2 regions of the Metabacillus flavus genome follow, and region 2 is predicted to be linked to the other one. Evidence: predicted binding sites of a transcription regulator. Region 2 holds the regulator's gene; the other holds the start of a gene.

Region 1 (3,420 bases), 400 kb from region 2:
AATTCACATATCTTAATAAGAGGAGATGCGCCTATGATTGCCGTGCTGAAAACCAATTTTAAAAATAGCGGGGCCGGCACCGTCTGAGCCCCTAAAATGAGGGGGACATGAAACAAATGATCGATTTATTTACAGGAAGAACGATCAGTCTTACCGCACCAAGGAGCGCAGACATAGAGGACATGAACAACTGGCGAAACAGCCATTATCTTAGGATGGTCGATACCGATTACGCCTTTCCAAAAGTTCCGGATGCTCCTTCAAAAGCACTTGAATTCAGGATCAGAACGAATGAAGAGGATCAGCTGCTTGGATTTGCCGCCCTTCACAGCATTGAATGGAACAATCAATGCGGCCTTCTCGCAATCGGAATCGGCGAGGAAGAAAACCGGGGAAAAGGCTACGGTGCCGAGGCGCTTCAGCTGCTTCTGCAATACGCGTTTTATGAGCTGAATCTGAACCGTGTTGGTCTTGATGTAATCTCTTACAATGAACCAGCCATTCGTGCTTACCGCAAAGCTGGATTCACAGAAGAAGGCCGCCTGAGAGAAACCGTTCTCAGAGATGGGAAAGCGTTTGACCGCATTGTGATGGGGATTCTGCGGAGAGAATGGATTGCGATGCAGGCTTAATAAAAACCATGAATATAACCCGTGCCCATGAGGGGTACGGGTTTATTTGGGCCTGTGCTGTTAAGAAAGGCTCTAATCTAAGCGGGCCGGCTTGAGGATTGCCCCCGCTTAAAAAAGTCTCCAGTATCCAATAGCATCTAATCCCTAATCAGCTTTTCCGATGCTTCTCCAGCATTTCCTTTAGGAAAATTTCCGACTCTCCCTTCGGAATACTTAAGCTTTTCCACCTCGCATTCTTCCGTTCTTTTCCAATGTGCACAATCTGTCCAGTATGATAGGCGTAGTGGACCATCTGCCTTTCAATCGCGTCCATCACCACGTGGGATTCGCCCCGTATATAGATTTCTTTTAGCAGATCATCCTCCGTGAGCTGATCGAGTGTCCGAAACAATACATTCCAGCCGTTTTCCCAAACCTGCATGACAGCCGCTCTGTCTCCCAAATCGTTCAGAAATTCCTGTTCACGGCTGCGGTCAGGTTTTTCTCCGTCTGTTGTGAGAAAGTCGGTCCATCTGGAAACCATGTTGCCGCTCAGATGCTTGACAATGATCGCGATGCTGTTTGTTTCTTCGTTTTGCTTCCAATGCAAATCCTGTTCAGTTAACTGCTCCATTGCCCGGTCACCTAAGCTTTTTACACCTTTAAAGCGGTTGATCACAACATTGAGATACACGGTTCCCAGACTCATTTCATCACCCCTGCTTCGTATTAGAACCTGCAGTCGTCCTTATTCACCATATATTCATACACGAGATCTTCAATAACTTCGTAATATTCCGTTTCTTCATCCTTTGCATGTTTTAAATCCTCAATAAATGAAACCATTTCTTTTTCCGGAAGCGGGTGCTCCTCTAAGTCGCGTCCATACTGCTTGAAGGCACGGATCAGCATTTTCTCCAGCCATTCTTTTTGCATCGTCACCCCTGCTTTCTATTTCCTCACATTATATGATAACTCCTTCTGTTTAAAAAAGATTTTTCAGCAGATGGAATGGTTTGCGTATTGAAAATCCTCACTTTTTCACTGTTCGGCAAAAAATACCATTGAAGACGAACGTTTATTCGATTATGATTAGCGGTATAATAGAACTACGAACACATATTCTTATTGGAGGGGTAAGTGCGATGGATTATGACCAGCTTCCCAAAAAAAAAATCCTTTGCGTTGATATGAAAAGCTTTTATGCGAGCTGCGCAGCGGTCCTGATGGGACTGGATCCGCATACCTGCTATCTTGCTGTCGTCGGGGACACCGAACGGCAGGGCAGTGTGGTACTGGCCGCATCTCCCCATTTGAAAAAGGACTTCAATATTAAAACAGGATCGAGAAAATTTGAAATTCCGGATGATCCCCGGATCCACGTTGTGAACCCGAAAATGGCGATGTTTATCCGCATTTCAACTGAACTTTCCAAAATGTTTCACCGCTATGTTCCGAGAGAAGCGATTCATATTTACAGTGTAGACGAAAGCTTTATCCAGGTCGACGGTGTCGAGCACCTGTGGGGCGACGCCCATACGATTGCCTGGAAGATTAAAAATGAAATGGAGCGGGAATTTCAGCTCCCATGCGCAATCGGAATTGGACCTAATATGCTTTTATCCAAGGTCTGCCTCGATACAGATGCGAAAAAGACAGGCGTCGCAGAGTGGACGTATGATGACGTGGAGAAAAAGCTGTGGAGCCTGAAGCCTCTGAGCAAGATGTGGGGGATCGGGGGAAGGATGGAGAAAAATCTGAACCGGATGGGAATCTTCAGCATAGGCCAGCTGGCTAATTATCCGCTTGAAATGCTGGAGAAGAAATTCGGCATTATGGGTAATCAGCTTTACTATCATGCTTGGGGCGTGGATTTGTCCGATATCGGCGAACCGATTATGCAGGGGCAGATCAGCTTCGGCAAAAGCCAGATTCTCATGCGCGACTACACGGATCCGGAAGAGGTAAAGCATGTCATTCTTGAGATGTGCGAGGAGGTGGCGAGAAGAGCCCGCCATCACTCCCGGGCCGGCCGGACCATCAGTTTTGGCATCGGCTACAGCAAGGATGAATTGGGCGGAGGCTTTTACCGGTCCCGTACGATGGAGGAGCCGACGAATATTACGATGGATCTTTACAGAACCTGCCTGGAGCTTTTTGAGGAATTTTATGACGGAAAGACAGTACGGAAAATTTCCATTGCTCTCTCGAACATCGAAGAGGACACAGAAAGCCAGCTGAATCTGTTTCAGCCAAACCGGGAAAAGCAGCGCGAGCTCGGGTATGTTATGGACTCCATACGCAGCAAATACGGCTCCGATTCCCTGCTCCGGGCGGTTTCCTACACGAAAGCGGGAACGGCAAGACACCGGGCTACACTTGTAGGCGGGCACAAAGCATAAGGAAGGAGGAGAAAGAACATGATCCGCGACCGGGGAAACATCAAATGGACATCTATGATGCTGCCTGAGCACGTAAAGCTGCTTCGGCAGTGGAAAGAGGAAGAGCGGTATACAGCGAAGCCGGAAATGGATGAACAGCAGCTTGAGCAGTTTAACGAAATTATCTGCATCGCAATGGAAAATCATCATCCGCTGCGTTTCACCGTTCACGAGCATGAGCAGCTCGTTCCGTACACCGGGTACATTCATTTTTTCGATCAGCTTGAACAGGCAATCCGTATTATAAACGCAGAAGGAAAGCGGCAGACGATTTTGCTCAAAAACGTTGTGAAGATTGAGGAGTATGAGGATTGAGCGGGAAAAGACCAATTGGAAGAGGCCAATTGGTCCTTGCTTTTAAGGATTAT
Region 2 (3,420 bases):
CAAACATCTCGGACTTGATTATTGGTACGTGCTCTCCCCGCTGGCTAAGGCAAGTAAAAGCATGATCGCTGATTACATAGTTCGTCTGCGGTGCCCACCTGCTGTATGTGTGGTTTTTTGCATAATTGTCAATGTACTCAGGGTTTCTTGCGGAAATAAACGGATTTCCTTGTGAGTCATATCCATTTACCTGCCCCGACCGGAAGAGATGTTCATTTGTCACGTGATCCTCACGCGTGACCAGCGTACTGACAACATACATTCTTTCATCCACGAAATAGGGAAGACTTCCGAAATAAGAGGACTTGTTCGCCCCTGTTTCGATAAAAGGAACAATGCCAGGTGCAATTTCTTTAAATATGTAATCCTGAATGCTGTCAAAGGATGAATTTTCAGTAATGACCCTAAGATTCTTCTTTTCAACAAGCTTTGGATCCAGAACGCGGAACTGATTTTGAAAGTCCATCACTTCAGAAAGCTTCAAGGGAGACTGAGTAAACCGGGTCCGAATCGAGATTATCCCTATTTCAAAGGGACAGATAAAAATATCAGCAGAAAGGATTTCAGCTCCATATGAACGCTGATCCTCACCAAATAATAACCTGATAGGTGATTGAACAGACTTTGAAAACCGGCTAAGCGATTCTTTTGCCGGCTCATGAACAAATAACAGGTTTTCGATAAACGGCAAAAAGTATTGGTCCATATTATCGTGGGAAACGGATTGCCCGGGACCATAATATGCATTCTCTGTTTCTTTTGCATCAAGCTTGAAGAACCGGTAACCGGTATCCTCCAGCTGCTGCTGGATCTTCATCAACTTGGTATATTTTAAAGAGAAGGGAAATATAAATTGACTGCTGGCTTCATCTAATAGAAGTTCCTTTTGATTGTCGGACATAAGTGGTTCCTCCAGATGCTGATTGTATAGCACATTATCCAGCCCTTATTCTATCATTTTATGTATGTATAAAAAAAGCTTGTCCAGTTGAACAAGCTCTTCAATGCACTGTACGGTATACTCCAATCACTTTGCCCAGTATTGATACGTTCCTTAAAATAATGGGTTCCATTGAAGAGTTTTCCGGCTGCAGCCTAATATAATCTTTTTCTTTAAAAAAGCGTTTCACAGTTGCTTCATCATCCTCTGTCATAGCAACGACGATATCACCGTTGTTAGCGGATTGCTGCTGTCTCACAACAACAAGGTCTCCGTCTAATATTCCCGCTTCAATCATACTGTTCCCGACAATCTCAAGCATAAATACCTGGTCATCAGGTGAGGCGAGCCGTTCAGGGAGCGGAAAGTATTCCTCAATATTTTCTACAGCAGTGATCGGCAGCCCTGCCGTAACCTTCCCGATGATCGGAACGTTAATCACTTCGTTTCTCGGAATTTCCATTCCCTGGTCTTCATTCAAAATCTCGATAGCCCTTGGTTTTGTAGGATCTCGGCGTATAAGCCCTTTGTTTTCAAGTCTCGCTAGATGCCCATGTACAGTAGAGCTGGATGCCAGACCGACAGCAAGACCAATTTCACGGACGGACGGAGGATACCCTTTGCTTTTGACTTCCTGTTTAATGAATTCAAGAATGTCCTGTTGCCTTTTTGATAGTTTGCTCATCCTTAGCACCTCAGAGTAAGTAATTTATAGTGATTATAGCATCATTTACCTAAAAATACAAACATAAGTTCGAAAAGCGCTTGACCCAAAACGTTTGTTCGTATTATAATAAAAACATCGAAAAGCGAACAAACATTCTGGAGGGGTTATCATGTCAAAAAGCACATTTGCACTCATAGCATCATTTTTCGTTCTAGTAGGGGGTATTTTATTTGCAGCAGCCGGTACGGGAAGCGGCAAAACACTGGATGAATATGCTAAAATAGAAATCCGCGAAGGAGATACATTATGGGATTTGGCAGAAACATTGAAGGACAAGCACGGGATGTCTCAGACTGAGTTTGTGGAGTGGGTGGATAAGGAAAACAATTTATCTACCATTGTCATTAAACCGGGCGACACCGTTTTTATTCCAGTAAAAAAGAATGAACTTTACCAGCATGAAACCCACATTATTGCTTCAGAAGAGTAGGTGTTTACTTGAAGGCGGTTATTTATTGCAGAGTCAGTACAGCTAAAGAAGAACAGGAAACTTCTCTTCATAGACAGGAAGAAGAACTGACTTCGCTAGCGGTTCAAAACGGAATGGAACCCGTCCGGATCATCATGGAGAAGGCAAGCGGCTATGAAATTGAGAGGGAAGGAATTCTTGAGCTTCTCGACACGATAAAAAAGGAAGATGTAAAAGCAATTCTGATCCAGGATGAAACCAGACTTGGAAGAGGAAGCGCCAGAATGGCCATTCTCCACTGTATTTACAAAGAGCAGGCGAGAGTGTTCACAATTGCACAGCAGGGCGAACTGCAGCTGTCAGAAGCGGATACAATGGTTCTCGAAATTGTCAGCATTGTCGAAGAATATCAGAGGAAGATCCATAATATGAAAATTAGGCGCGGAATGAAGCGTGCGGTTGAAAAGGGATATCAGCCGCAGCATAACTTAACCGATCTTGTTTCTGGCGGGAGAAAAGATAAAATTGAAGTTCCAATCGAGGAAATCGTTCGTTTAAGGAACAGTAAACTCACGTTCGCAGATATAGCAGCCACGCTGAGAGGCTTCGGCTATTCAGTATCAAAAGCGACGGTACATAGAAGGTACCAGGAATACATGGAAGAGAAAAAGGCCGCTGAACAGACCTTATAATCTGTTTAGTTGCCTTTTTTTGCTCTTTTTTGTACCATTGCACTATCCATAACTATGTTTAAGTTTCGTGCGAGTGAAACCCACCGTAAAAAACATGTTCTTTGAACAGATTTAAAGCGCTAAGCTCTGGAAAAGCTCACGTGCCAGTCCGATGGAAAGTGAGCATCCTGTAGCGGAAAACAGCCATCCCAATACCATTTCATATCAGCAAAATGTAAGGTAACAGTCTTCGAGAACGAAACATACAGGAGAAAAACAGGCTTAAAAAGGAGAATGAATATGCTTTCTAAAGATAAAATTGATCGAATTAATGTTCTGTCAAAAAAGTCCAAGGCTGAAGGGTTAACGGAACAGGAACAGCAGGAGCAAAAAGCTTTACGTGAAGAGTACCTGAAAACCTTTAGAAGTTCAATGAAGAACACATTGAAAAATGTGACCGTGGTCGATCCGGAAGGAAATGACGTAACCCCTCAAAAATTGAAAAACGAAAAGAATAAAGGACTTCATTAAAAGTTCTATAGCAGGCCTGTTTAATTTAAACAGGCCTATTGGTTGTACTATTTGAGCTGTACGGATATGATAAGAGGGTAAATTGTTCAAACGAAAGGATGGTCTATAATGACATTATCTACTATTGATTCATTGTCCATTG

What was found. The regulator LexA, encoded in region 2, represses DNA repair genes until DNA is damaged. The targets are predictions, from matches to a motif close to CGAACATATGTTCG.
Region 1: the regulator LexA is predicted to act here: its motif matches at 1,683-1,696, upstream of J9317_RS12170 (Y-family DNA polymerase).

The regions. Positions count from the first base shown of each region.
Region 1 is NZ_JAGVRK010000001.1:2,359,255-2,362,674, reverse strand. Features, by position in the region: gene J9317_RS12185 (GNAT family N-acetyltransferase) at 108-632, shown strand; gene J9317_RS12180 (DUF1572 family protein) at 781-1,320, opposite strand; gene J9317_RS12175 (YqzH family protein) at 1,341-1,547, opposite strand; gene J9317_RS12170 (Y-family DNA polymerase) at 1,757-3,013, shown strand; gene J9317_RS12165 (YolD-like family protein) at 3,032-3,367, shown strand; gene J9317_RS12160 (HPr family phosphocarrier protein) at 3,417-3,420, opposite strand, start outside.
Region 2 is NZ_JAGVRK010000001.1:1,954,782-1,958,201, forward strand. Features, by position in the region: gene J9317_RS09990 (magnesium transporter CorA family protein) at 1-901, opposite strand, end outside; gene lexA (transcriptional repressor LexA) at 1,002-1,625, opposite strand; gene yneA (cell division suppressor protein YneA) at 1,777-2,097, shown strand; gene J9317_RS10005 (YneB family resolvase-like protein) at 2,106-2,768, shown strand; gene J9317_RS10010 (DUF896 domain-containing protein) at 3,048-3,278, shown strand; gene tkt (transketolase) at 3,387-3,420, shown strand, end outside.